3 regions of the Thermostichus sp. MS-CIW-25 genome follow, and region 2 is predicted to be linked to each of the others. Evidence: riboswitches for the same ligand, from Rfam matches in the RefSeq annotation. Region 2 holds a riboswitch; each other region holds the start of a gene.

Region 1 (4,228 bases), on a different contig from region 2:
TCCGCCATGGGGTGGAGCAGGATATTCCGATTCGGGAAGTGCAGGTGGGGGATCGGATCCGAGTGCGCCCCGGAGAGAAGGTGCCGGTGGATGGGGTCATTCTAGAGGGATCCTCCACCCTCGACGAGTCCATGGTGACCGGCGAGAGCCTGCCTGTTGTCAAATCGGCGGGGGATGAGGTGATTGGGGCAACGCTGAATCGGACGGGCAGCTTTGTGATGGAAGCGCGGCGGGTGGGCAAAGACACGGTTCTGGCCCAGATCGTGCGCCTGGTGCAGGAAGCTCAGGGATCCAAAGCCCCAATTCAACAGGTGGCGGATCGGGTCACCTCCTGGTTTGTGCCGGCAGTGATCGGGGTGGCAGTTCTAACTTTCGTGCTCTGGTGGGTGTTGGCGGACAACCTGACGCTGGCCTTGGTGAACACGATTGGGGTGCTGATCATCGCCTGCCCTTGTGCGCTGGGGTTGGCAACCCCCACCTCGATCCTGGTGGCCACGGGACGAGGGGCGGAATTGGGGATCCTGGTGAAAAGTGCCGACAGCCTGGAATTGGCCCACCACTTGCGCACGGTGGTCTTGGACAAAACCGGCACCCTGACCGAAGGTCGCCCTACCGTCACCGATATTTGGGCTAATGGCTCCTCTCCCCTGACGGTGTTGCGCCTGGCAGCGGCAGTAGAGCGGCACTCGGAACACCCTTTGGCCCAGGCGGTGGTGCAGAAAGCCGAAGCGGAAAAAATTGCCATCCCTCCTGCCCAGCATTTTCAGGCAAGGGTAGGCAGTGGGGCAGAAGCCTGGGTGGAAGACCAGTGGATCCGCATCGGTCGGCTGAGCTGGCTACAGGAGATGGGGATCCCCTGGGATCCCTCTTGGTCAGAGCGGGTTCAGAATTGGGAAAGCCAGGGCAAAACGGTGATCGGCGTAGCCCAATCCCAGAGCCTGGTGGGGCTGTTGGCCATTGCCGATCCGCTCAAACCCACCTCTCCTGAGGCAGTGCAACACCTGCAACAGATGGGCCTAGAGGTGATCCTGCTAACCGGGGATAACCCCACCACGGCCCAAGCGGTTGCTCGGCAAGCAGGCATTCAGCGGGTAATTGCCCAAGTCCGTCCGGATCAGAAGGCCGCTTACATTCGCAGCTTCAGACAACCTCGACACCGGGTGGCGATGGTGGGAGATGGCATTAACGATGCTCCGGCTCTGGCAGAAGCCGATGTGGGGATCGCCATTGGTACAGGTACGGATGTGGCGATGGCCGCCAGCGATATTACCCTCATGTCGGGGGATCTGCGGGGAGTCGCCACAGCCATTCAACTCAGCCGGGCCACCCTCAACAACATCCGCCAGAACCTCTTCTTCGCCTTTATCTACAATACGCTCGGGATCCCGATTGCCGCTGGGGCGCTCTATCCCTTTACAGGCTGGTTGCTCAACCCCATGCTGGCGGGGGCAGCCATGGCCCTGAGTTCCGTTTCGGTGGTCGCCAATGCCCTGCGCCTGCGACACTTTCAGCCCCCCAGACCAGCGGGCCGGCGTTAGGCCCTCTCCCAGGGGCAAGGGGGATTAGCGCGGCAACAGTTTTGCTGCCCTTTGAGCATGAGTCTGCCGTACCGCTCATGCCTCAGGGCTATCTTCTGGCAGACAAGAACATCCCCCCCGGGAGCTTGGTGAATGGCAAGAGGCAAGCTAACCTAAAAAGCTCAGGCAGACTGGGGAAAGCGCGGTGCAAGTCCGCCACTGTGACGCAACTGTGATGGGATCCCTCCCTCAGCCAGAACACCCACCTGCCGTTGTCCTGTACCCCTTGCGATTCACAAGGAACGGAGTTTTTTGTGTTGAATACCCTCAGTGTTTCCCCTCCCCTTTCGGTTGGGCAGCTTGCTTCTCCTTCATTGCCCCTATTGCTTATCGGCCACGGATCCCGCGACCCTGAAGGGCGGCAAGCCTTTCTGGAGTTGGCCCAAGTCTACCAATCCCTCACTCCCCATCGACCGGTGATCCCTTGCTTTCTGGAGCTGACCCAGCCAACCATTGCCCAGGGGGTAGAGCAGTGCTTGGCCCAAGGGTGGCAGGAGATCGTGGCCCTGCCGCTGTTGCTGTTTGGGGCCCGCCACAACAAGTTCGATGTGACGATGGAACTGGATCGCCTGCAGGCCCTCTATCCCCAGTTGCGCATTCGTTACGGTGGGCCGCTGGGGATCCGCATCGAGATCCTGCAACTGCTGCGAGACCGATTGGCCGCTTTGATGGCCGCCCAACCGCAGCGGATCCCAGAGGCAGAAACCGTGCTCCTATTTGTGGGTCGCGGCTCCAGCGATCCTGAGGCCAATGCCGAAGCCTGTAAACTGGCTCGGCTGCTTTGGGAAGGATCCGGGTTTGCCGCTGTGGAGACCTGCTTTATCGGCATTACCCATCCCCGCCTGCCTGTGGGGTTGGAGCGGGCCTCGTCCTGGCAGCCGCGTCGGGTGATCGTGCTGCCCTACTTTCTGTTTACGGGGGTGTTGGTGAAAAAAATCGAGGCGGCAGTGGAGAAACAACGACAACGACAGCCGGAAATCGACTGGCTGATGCTGCCGGAATTGGGCCTTGTGGATACGGTGCTGCACAGCCTGCAGCAACTGGAGCAGGAAGCCCTACAGGGCCAAACCCAAATGAACTGCCACCTGTGCAAGTTTCGCCTGGCCGTGAGCGCAGAGGTTGGAGCTGGATCCAGCCATCACCACCCTCACGAGCCTCATGACCACCATCACGGGCACGGATCCCATCACCATCCTCATTCCCACCCTCACCACGACCACGGCCATACCCACGCAGCGGCTGGGGATCCCTGGGCCCAATTAGAGGGCTACCACCAACGGGCTTGGCAGGTGCCCTAAGAGGGAAACAGAGGCTGCTGGCGGGATAGACTGAGTGCAGACAGGCCATTTTTGAACCTGGTTTTCCCGCTCTAGCGGTTGTGATGACGAAAAAACGATGATGCTCTCCCGCTCCTCTTGGGTTTCAGGTGCCGCTGCCGCGGGGAGCGGGATCTTTGTTTTCGCCCTGGTGGTGGGGCTGTTGGATCAGATCTTGCCCACCCTGCCCAAGGTTTCCCTCTCCCTGGCCGGGATCCCTGGGATCCTGGCTGCCGCTGGGGCCTCCTATGGGGCCTGGCGGGTGGTTCAGATGGGTCTGCAATCGGCTTCCTGGAGCGACTTTCGAGAATCGCTGGTGGCGACCCTATCTCCCTTTGATCCCGCCGATTATGGCGGCAACCCTCGGCAACCCGAGGAGGATTCTCTCCCTTTGCAGTCGGTTGACGAGGATCCTCAAACCCAGATCCGCGATCGACAAATTCTTGATCAAGCTGAGCAGCAGACGGAAACTGAAACCGAAGTAAGCGAACACACTCAAGTAAGACTGCAGGGCGAGCAGCACCAGGATCAAGCTTCGCAGGCCAAGGCCCAACAGTTGCAGCCCCTACAAGAATTGTCATCACCTTCTTCCCCAAGCCCTGAGTCGGCAAAACCCACACCAGAGCCAGAGCTCAACCAAAAACTTCGCCAACTCCAGATGCAGGTCGCCACTCTGAAAATAGAACTGGAACTCCAAGAAATCCAACTGCAGCAGTTGGAGGTGAGGCGGACTCGGCTTCAGCAGCAGAAGCAGAAACTCAAGCACGTTCTGCGTCGCACGGCGTCCGAAAATCAAAGGCTGCGCTTCTTACAGGAGCAAAAAGCCCGGCAACTGGAGCAAACTCAGCAAGAGCTGCAAGCTTTGCGGGAGTCCTACCGCGCCTTGCAAGTTCTCCAGGAAATAGGCTTCACCCTAACCCAAAACCTATCTCACAAAATAGCCGAAACGGAACCCTCTAAGCCCTCCGGCTAGCCGAAGTCTCAACTCACCCGTTTCAGGACAAATACACTCCCCTCGCTGCCCCGACCCAGCCGCAAGTCTTCATCCAAATAGGTGATATCCAGCCAGCCCGTTGGCTCGCGGCGGCGAATATCGATTTGAATAGCCGGGATCCGCTCCGGAGCCCGCTCGAGCAAATAGAGAAAACTCTCGATCTCGTAGCTCATCAAAGCTTGGGATCCGAACACCAATCGCTCGAAAATCACCCTCACCCGACGCTCCGATTCGGGGTAAAAGCGTGCCGATACCGCCAAGATTCCCCGTGGCACCCAAGCCCCCAGCCAGCCGGATCCCTGGATCTCCGCCACGTTGAAGACCCGTCCAGCCTTGGCCCG
Region 2 (4,228 bases):
TCGTGGACAAAGTAGGTATGATCCAGGTTCACCAACCAAGCCCAGGCTGCATCTCCTTTGGCAGTAAAGCCTTGCTTTCCATCCCACTGGGCTGCCCGCCAGAAGGGGATAGCTTCAGCTTCAGAGGGGGCCTCCATAGCCAGATCCAGCATTCGATCCACAAACGGGTTGGCATAGTAGCCGGCATTGAAAAATCCCCCCTGGGCCGCTTTGCTGTGGTAGAGGTTGTACACCTCAGTTGGGTCATGGCTGCCCCAGCCAAACAGCACCACGTTGCTGTGCATGAGCGGAGTGATGTCATCCCAACTTTTGCCCTCGACATTGACTCGGATGCCCACAGGCCGCAGCATTTCTGCAACAGCTAGGGCCAGGGCTTGGCGAATACTGTCGTTGGCCGGGTAGAGCACGGTGAACTCAGCCCGCAGCCCGTTTTTTTCCACTACCCCATCCCCATCTTTATCGCTCCAGCCTCCCTCAGCTAGAATCTGACGGGCCAGGTCTGGATTGTTGTCCTCAATCTTGGCGGTCGGCTCTTCCCAGGGCAAACCGCTGACTGGGCCATAGGCAGGGGATCCGTAGCCTTCTAGGACTCCATCCACCAGCGCCTGTCGGTCAATGGCGAAGTTGACCGCCTTGCGAATCGCCAAGTTAGAAGTCACATCGTTGCCGATGGGGTATCCCTTTGGGGTTGTCGCACCGGTTTTAGGGGGAAAGGGGAACATCAGCCCTCGGTTATCCACACTGGGAATGGCGTGAAGCTTCATGCCCTCAACAGTTTGCTTAGCCAAAGACTGAGGCACGCTAACCACGTGTACCTGTCCGGCTCGGGCTGCTGCAAAGGCTGCATCCTCCTCCAGGAAAAGGAAAACCAGCCGCCGAATGCCAGGAGTCTGGCCGTAATATAAGGGATTTGCCTCCACAATCAGTTGTTGCCCCTCATCCCACTGCACCAGTCGGTAGGGGCCAGAGCCAATGGGTTTGCGAGCATAATCAGGCCCGTGGGCATGTTGAGGCACGATACCCAAGGTGATGAGGCGGTTGACAAAAGTACTTTGGGGTTTTTGCAGCCGCAGCTCCACCGTATGAGTGTCGATAGCTACTGCTTCCTTTAGGGCGGTTAGGTCGACCAGACCACCACTCCGAGCTGCTTGGTTAAAGGTGTAAGCCACGTCCGCTGCTGTGACAGGTTTTCCATCGGAGAAGACTGCATCCTTTCGTAGGGTTACCGTCCAGGTTAGGCCATCTTGGCTGACAGTGTAGCCAGTCGCCAGGTCGTTTACAATCTCAAGGTTCTCGTCCCGCCGCAGCAGAGTGCTTTGGAACAAAGGCGAACCGTAACGTCCCCAGCCCAGGGTGGGATCAAATCCTTCTTCCCTTTCCCCTCCAATGGCCAGCACGATTTGATCGCTGGATCCTGCTAGCTTTGGATCGAAAGCTGTCCGCTCAGCAGCATTCTGAGCGCATCCAGCCCACATCTGGCTCAGCAAGAAGAGGCCCACAGACCACACAGTTACTTTTAAGCTTGATGCCATAGAAACCCCGATCTGTCGCTTTTTCAGCAAAAAGGAGCAAACCCCCTTGCCTCCTGGACAAGACTTAATGGCAGCTAAGCTATCACTGCCTTATCTTGAGAGCAATGCAGGGGGGGAGGATGCTTAGAGGGTTCCGATGACTTCCTGCAAGACCGCTGGGTGAAAGGTGAGGTCTGGTAGCTCCAAAGGCTGCTGGCTTGGTGATGATTGAAGCACTCTACTCCCGTCTCTGAACTCCGTGATACGATGTAGCTCAGCTATCGGTTCTGACGGGGATCAGCCGCCAGAGGAAACGGGGAAAGAGCAGTGAGAATCTGCCGCTGTCCCGCAGCTGTGATCCGGTTTAGGAGAAGTCCTGCAGCAAATCTCTAGAGTCATTCGCTGCCGATCCAGATCTTGTCCCCCAAAACCGTGTCAGTCAGAATGCCCGCCGATGGTTTTTCTAAACTTCACAACATCTGCGAGGTACAGATGGTAACTGTCTTGGCTTTAGCTCGTTTCTGCTTTCGTTATCCTGAGCATTTTCCCGGCGTTGCTCCCACAAGCTTTCGGTACTCCTCAGCAGTAGAAATAAGTCCAAGAACCCAAGCAAGACTCTGAGCCAGTTGGCCGGGAGAGAGTAAATTTTGGGTGCTGTTGCACCAAGATCTATCAAGATCTACAGCCCGCCTACGCGAAGGAAAGAGTGAGATGTCAGGCTTCCTGACTTCAATCGGTAGGCTGGCAAGTAGCCACTGCGATCGCTGGCTGCGTTGAGTATCTTTATTTGCGCAAAAGGCAGTGTTTTGTTGGGGTTCCAGAGGCAAGAGAGGAACAGCCGGTTTCTTCCTTGGCGGGCGGGATCCCAGTTGAGGGCGAATTGAACGCAGGAAAATTAGAAAACTCAGTATTTGGGATGGCACACAACATGACTGCACAAACCATGACATTGGGGTATGCCCGCATGGGCAAGCGCCGCGAGCTCAAAAAAGCTTTGGAAGGCTTTTGGAGTGGTGCCCTAGGGTCAGAGGCTCTGCTGGCTACCTTTTGGGATTTGGAGACTCAAGCCTGGCAGACTCAGCTACAAGCTGGGATTGATCACATTGCGGTAGGGGATCAGACTCTCTACGACCATGTACTGGACTGGGCCACCTGGCTGGGGCTGATCCCCTCTCGGTTCCGAGGTCTGTCGGGTTTAGACCGCTACTTTGCCATGGCGCGGGGGCGGGAGGGCCTGCCGGCTTTGGAAATGACCAAGTGGTTTGACACCAACTACCACTACTTGGTACCCGAAATTGAGCCGGAAGCCGATCCCAGTCCTAACTTTGGGGATTTTTTGGAAAGAGTTCGGCGGGCCCAAGGGATCCTAGGGGAGCGCACCAGCCCCGTTGTCCTCAGTCCAGTGACTTTGCTCTGCCTTAGCCAGCGATCTGGGGATCTGCGGGCGGACTTGGAAAAGCTCCTTCCTCTGTACCGGGATCTCCTCCAGGAGTTAAAACAGCTGGGGATCCCAGAAGTCCAGATTCACGATCCCATTTTGGTTACCAGCCAGGGAAGTGGCCTGCGGGAAGCTGTGGAAATGAGCTACCGCCAGTTGGCAACCGCCGGGATCCCTGTCCACTTGGTCACCTACTTCGATGACCTGGGGGAGACTTACCCCTGGGTGGTGCAACTGCCGGTGGCCGGCATTAGCCTTGACTTTACCCGTGGCCACACCCTGGATCTGGTAAGAACCTATGGCTTTCCGGCTGACCAGATCCTAGGTGCTGGCGTAGTGGACGCTCGGAATGTCTGGAAGGTTCAGCCTGAGACCGTCTTGGCCAGCCTGCGGGAGCTGCAGGGGGTAGCTCCCAACCTACGGGTGCAGCCTTCCGCTTCGTTGCAATTTGTGCCCCACGACGCTGCTCTGGAAGCCCAGTTGCCGGAACCCCTCAGAAATGTCCTCAGCTTTGCCGAACAGAAGCTGGCCGAAGTAGCTCTCCTGGCGCGAGCCCTCAACGGCGAAGACACTGCTGCCCAGCAGGCGGAAATCCAGCAGCAATGGCAGAGCTTTGCGCAGTTTAGCCCCCCCAACCCCCAAGTGCGCCAGGCTTTGGCCAACCTCAAGCTCCAGGACTTCGAGCGATTCCTGCCCTACGAGCAGCGCCTAAGTCGGCAGGTTCAGCTACCACCTTTGCCCACCACCACCATTGGCTCCTTCCCCCAAACTCCAGAGGTGCGGCAGTGGCGAGCTAAGTACAAAAGAGGGGAGGTTTCGCAGGCGGAGTACGAAGCAGCCATTGACGCTGAGATTGCCAAGTGCATCCGCATTCAAGAAGAGATTGGCCTGGATGTGTTGGTGCATGGGGAATTTGAGCGCACCGACATGGTGGAGTACTTTGCCCAGAAGCTGGAAGGCTTTGCCTTCACTGAACACGGCTGGGTGCAGAGTTACGGCAGCCGCTGCGTGCGCCCTCCCATTCTCTACGGCGACGTGGTTCGCCCCCAACCCATGACAGTGCGGGAATTCCAAGTAGCCCAGTCCCACACCCAAAAGCCGGTGAAAGGCATGCTCACGGGGCCAGTGACTATGCTCAACTGGTCCTTTCCCCGTGTTGATATTCCCCGGCGGGAGCAGGCTTTGCAGATTGCCCTGGCCTTGAGAGCCGAAGTGGCAGATCTGGAAGCGGCTGGAGCGGTGATGGTGCAAGTGGATGAGCCGGCACTGCGGGAGGGGC
Region 3 (4,228 bases), on a different contig from region 2:
AGGTGATGCAAACCCAGAGATAATGACCGCTGGGTTGCTGAGCAGCGCTGCCAGCTTGAACTGGCAACTGGGAAGTTGATCGAGACATGGTGCTCCTTGATATAGTCATAGGTTTCTGTCCAAGCAAAGGGTGTGAGAAGAGGCAAAGACGATCTCAATGTCTTGGCCAAGGATTCAGCAGTGAGTTAGACAGCTAAAAGTCAGCCTCAAGTCGCTCTAAAATTGGCCCCTTAAATTAAGCCGAACGGTGCGACCCACTCCGGGGTAGCCGGGGAAAACCTCATATTGCTCATCCAGCAGGTTATCGACTCCCACCTCGAGAGCGAGATTTTCTGCTACTGGGATCCCTCCCCGCAGAGCCAGGTTGGTGTAGCCGGGCAGAGATTGGGTATTGGCGTTGTTGGTAAAGAAAGTGCCAATGTGATGCAGGAAAACTGAGGCATACCGATCCTCTGCATCGCGGTAGCTCAGGCCCAGGTTGAAGCTGTCTGCTCCCACGAAGGCTAGCTGTTTGCCAACCGCTTTGGGATCCAGCGCCGAGCGGATGATGGGATCGTTCAGGGTGTAGTTGGCAAAAAGAGTCCAGTTTTCCCCCAATCGCAAATCCAGGGCTGCTTCCAAGCCCGTGTATTCCACGAGCTCAATGTTTTCGTAGGTTCCCCTGCGCGGGCCAGTGCTGACAAAGGTAATGCCATCGCGGATGCGGTTATGGGCAAAGGTCAAGCGCAGTAGGCCAAAATCTCCCAAAGCCTGATCCAGGCCAATGTCAAAACTCTCTCCCCGCTCCGGGCGCAAATTGGGGTTGCCGTCGACTTCAAAAAAGCCCCGCAAACGAAAGAATAAGTTTGAGATCAAGGGGGTGCGAAAGCTGCCGGCATAATTGGCCCTCAGGGTGGTGCCTTCTGCCAAAACCCAGCGGATCCCTGCGGCAGGAGAGGTGGCCGAACCGTTGACCAGATTGCTCGAATCTTGGCGAACACCTAAGTTGAGATAAAAGTTGGGCTGTGGCTTGTAATCCAGGCGGGCAAAGAGGGCCCCTTGGTTCACGGTATTGTCGTAGTTGACATTGGTGGATCCCCTGGCAAAGGAGAAGGTGGTGTTGCGAGCTGAAATGGATCGGTAGTCTGCTCCTAGAGTAAGCTCCAGGTTTTCAGCAGCCTTCCAGGTGTATTGCAGTTGGGATCCCCACCCCGTTCGCAGGATCTCATCCCGGGATCCCTGGCTTTGTGGGGCGCTGAAGCGATAGTTGAGGTCGTCAAAAAATACCCTAGCTTGCAGGGATCCCTTCTCTTGATTCCACAGCCAACTGAGATCTAACAGCAGGTCGTTGGTGTTTTGCACTGCATCGGGGGAGGGAAACTCGGTGCTGCCAGGCACCTGAAACGCTTTGTTGAGATAAAGGGCATTTCCGGTTAGGACTTGGCCTTCTGCCAATTGCCAGGTGAGCTTGGCTTGTAGGTTGTGGTACTCCACCGCCGAGTTTTCCCGCCTGCCGGCTTTGCCCAAACGCCTAATTTCAAAGGGAAAGTCGTTGTTGCTCTGCAGACGGCGATAGCTGACCACCCAGCCCAGATCCTGCACCTGGCCGCGGTTTTGGATCCCTTGCTCGTTGAGGCCGTAGCTGCCGATAGCCGCTTCCAGCACGGTCTCGGATCCCGGCTTTGGATCCAGCGTCACGATGTTGATGACCCCGCCAACGGCATCGGAGCCGTATAAGGTGGAGCCCCCACCTGGAGAGATCTCAATACGCTCGACCACATCTGTAGTGATCTGAGACAGATCGAACCCGCCAAAAAAGCCCAGGTCGTTAATGGGGCGGCCATCCAAGAGCACCAACACCTGGGCCGTTCGTCCTCCCCGCATAAACTGGGAGCTAAGGGCTCCCAACTGGGTTCCCGCCGTGCCGTCGCTGAGGATCCCGGGCAGGTAGCGCAGGGCCTCCTGAACGGTTCTTGCCCCTTGCTCTCGAATTTGCTGGCGGGTAATGACGTAAACCGGGCGGGAAGAATCCCGCAGCAAGCCGGGGCGACGAAAAGGCGTGGTGACGGGTTGATTTAAAATCTCGGCGCTAACGCCGGTTTCCAAAACCTCTTGAGCTGAGGGCGGGGAAGCTGCCGGCTGCGCCCACGCTGGGATCCCCAAAACAAAGCCCCCCAGCGCCAGGCTGAGACCTAGAATGGGATTCATTTTCCTAAAGCTCCTGATTCCGTGCGACGCGGAAGAAATGCGAGCCAAAACCGCAGGCGGGCATCCTGACTGAGGGCATGGGTCTAGCCCAAGCCCATCACAGTTGCGGCACAGCGCCGGATTTGCACCGGACTTTCCCCTTTACATGCCCTGGCTGATCCCCAGGACAACCTGTCGGTACAGCTTTCTCTGCGATTGCTCCGAAAAAGCCGTGCTAGGCATCATACATCCCCTGCTCTGGAGTTCCTATCCTGCCAGGGGGGATGTCATCCCCAGGGGTGAACGGGATCCCAACGGCAATCCCAGGGCTTCGGATGGGCCACATCCCATTTAGGCCAGATTTCTTCACTGCTTTGTAAGCAGTTGAAGGATAGCCCGCTGCTACTCCAGATCGCGAGGCCCAGGGATCCCTTAGCCTTTTAGAGAACAGAGCATGACTCTAGTCAATAATAAGCTCAACTATACTGAAAATAATGTATAATATGTTCAGTACGGATTACTACCAGTTGATCTTTCTGTTTACTTTCGAGTCTGCCAACATGGTAGCCAAAGCAAAGCAGAAAATTGGTAGTAAGACGACACGGAAACTGCGCTTTGGGTATTCTACTCAAAGCTTTGCGGGATACCGCCATTCTGGTTGGAAACAAACAGAATGCTATCGCTGCATAGTTGAACAGTGATGTTCAGCAGTGTTCAGCGTAAATGTATCAGATACGCTGAGACTTCACAAGACCCACAGCTTTTGGGAAAGCAAGATGGGGACGCTGGCCTAGCCGTCATGGGCGGGATCCGTATGAATTAGTACCCAACCGGATAGAAAAGAGGGGCTTTTTCGGTCGCGTGAGCGGCGCGGAGCGCTCTTTCTGGCAAAGCCGTTGCCTGGTGGGCTGGATCCGGCTCAACTTGGCCGGAAGAGGCAATCGGCACCTCAATCATCCGATCCGGTACCAGCGGCACCATTTCGGAGCGGTCGGCAATTTCCCGCAGAGAATTGGCGATGGATTCCTGAGTCAGCAGAAACTGTCGTTCGTTGCGCTGCATCTGCTGCCACACCTGGTAACGCTGGCTCCACCGGCTTTGGGTATGCACAGTCCAACTGTAAAGGCTTAACACTGAAACCCCAGAGAGGATAGCCATCCCTGTGGAGATCTGCTTCCACCAAGCTAGGTGTTCTGCCCAAGCCGAATGTCGGCTGCGAGGATGGGCTGATTTCAACTTCAAATCCAAAGGCTGGGTGCGGCTGGCCTGAACTGTACCGGAGAGGGGTCGGCTCAGAGCAGAAGACCGTCTGTGGCGACGAGGGTTTTTGGGACGATCAAGACCTGCGTTCAAAGGCTGGCTAACCATGGGGCTTAACCTCACACACACCAAGGGATCCGACGGTGCAGGACTGCCGGTTCCGCTTCACCCTAGTTCCCCGCGCCCCCCAACAGCAACCCCCTTCTCCCGATTCCCGGCCTCAGCAGGACAGCTGTCCGCTTCACGGTAGCCGATCTCTTGAGAGCGGGAGAACCAACCTAAACCTACATCTGACTGCTGCGGGCAGCCACTCGCAGTTTGGCAGAGCGGGCCCGTGGATTACGTTGCCGTTCCAGTTCGGAAGGGGACAAGGGCCTGGGGGTGAGCACCTGCCAACGGGGATCCCTGCGGAAGGCCCATTTCACCAAGCGATCTTCAAGGCTATGGAAGCTGATCACGGCCAACCTGCCGCCGGGTTTCAGCCAAGTGGGGGCTTGGGCCAGCAAGGTTTCTAAAGCCTCCAGTTCTCGGTTCACGGCAATGCGCAACGCCTGAAAGACGCGGGTGGCCGGGTGGATGCGGCCTCGCCGAGCTGCCGGAGGTACTGCCTGCCAAACCACCTGGGCCAACTGAGTGGTTGTGGCGAGGGGACGAGCCTGCTCGATGTGATGGGCAATGCGGCGGGCAAATCGCTCTTCGCCGTAACGGGTGAAAATCTCGATCAACTCTTCGACCGGGCGATGATTAACCCAATCGGCAGCGGTTTCCTGAGCGGCACTGGGATCCATGCGCATATCCAGCG

What was found. Region 2 has a riboswitch for cobalamin ahead of metE (5-methyltetrahydropteroyltriglutamate--homocysteine S-methyltransferase). Riboswitches for the same ligand answer to the same signal wherever they lie in the genome.
Region 1: it holds a riboswitch for cobalamin, as region 2 does, so the genes downstream of both, ACVWZ1_RS04910 (sirohydrochlorin chelatase) here and metE (5-methyltetrahydropteroyltriglutamate--homocysteine S-methyltransferase) in region 2, are expected to answer to the same signal.
Region 3: it holds a riboswitch for cobalamin, as region 2 does, so the genes downstream of both, ACVWZ1_RS03410 (TonB-dependent receptor plug domain-containing protein) here and metE (5-methyltetrahydropteroyltriglutamate--homocysteine S-methyltransferase) in region 2, are expected to answer to the same signal.

Annotation. Positions count from the first base shown of each region.
Region 1 is NZ_JBSSCS010000008.1:56,377-60,604, reverse strand. It holds gene ACVWZ1_RS04915 (heavy metal translocating P-type ATPase) at 1-1,538, shown strand, start outside; cobalamin riboswitch at 1,666-1,801, shown strand; gene ACVWZ1_RS04910 (sirohydrochlorin chelatase) at 1,832-2,875, shown strand; gene ACVWZ1_RS04905 (hypothetical protein) at 2,973-3,866, shown strand; gene ACVWZ1_RS04900 (PAP/fibrillin family protein) at 3,875-4,228, opposite strand, start outside.
Region 2 is NZ_JBSSCS010000022.1:38,590-42,817, forward strand. It holds gene ACVWZ1_RS09220 (ABC transporter substrate-binding protein) at 1-1,532, opposite strand, end outside; cobalamin riboswitch at 1,777-1,981, shown strand; gene metE (5-methyltetrahydropteroyltriglutamate--homocysteine S-methyltransferase) at 2,440-4,228, shown strand, end outside.
Region 3 is NZ_JBSSCS010000005.1:70,719-74,946, forward strand. It holds gene ACVWZ1_RS03405 (DUF1636 domain-containing protein) at 1-109, opposite strand, end outside; gene ACVWZ1_RS03410 (TonB-dependent receptor plug domain-containing protein) at 217-2,187, opposite strand; cobalamin riboswitch at 2,226-2,377, opposite strand; partial or broken gene ACVWZ1_RS03415 (hypothetical protein) at 2,673-2,856, shown strand; gene ACVWZ1_RS03420 (hypothetical protein) at 2,986-3,534, opposite strand; gene rsmH (16S rRNA (cytosine(1402)-N(4))-methyltransferase RsmH) at 3,711-4,228, opposite strand, start outside.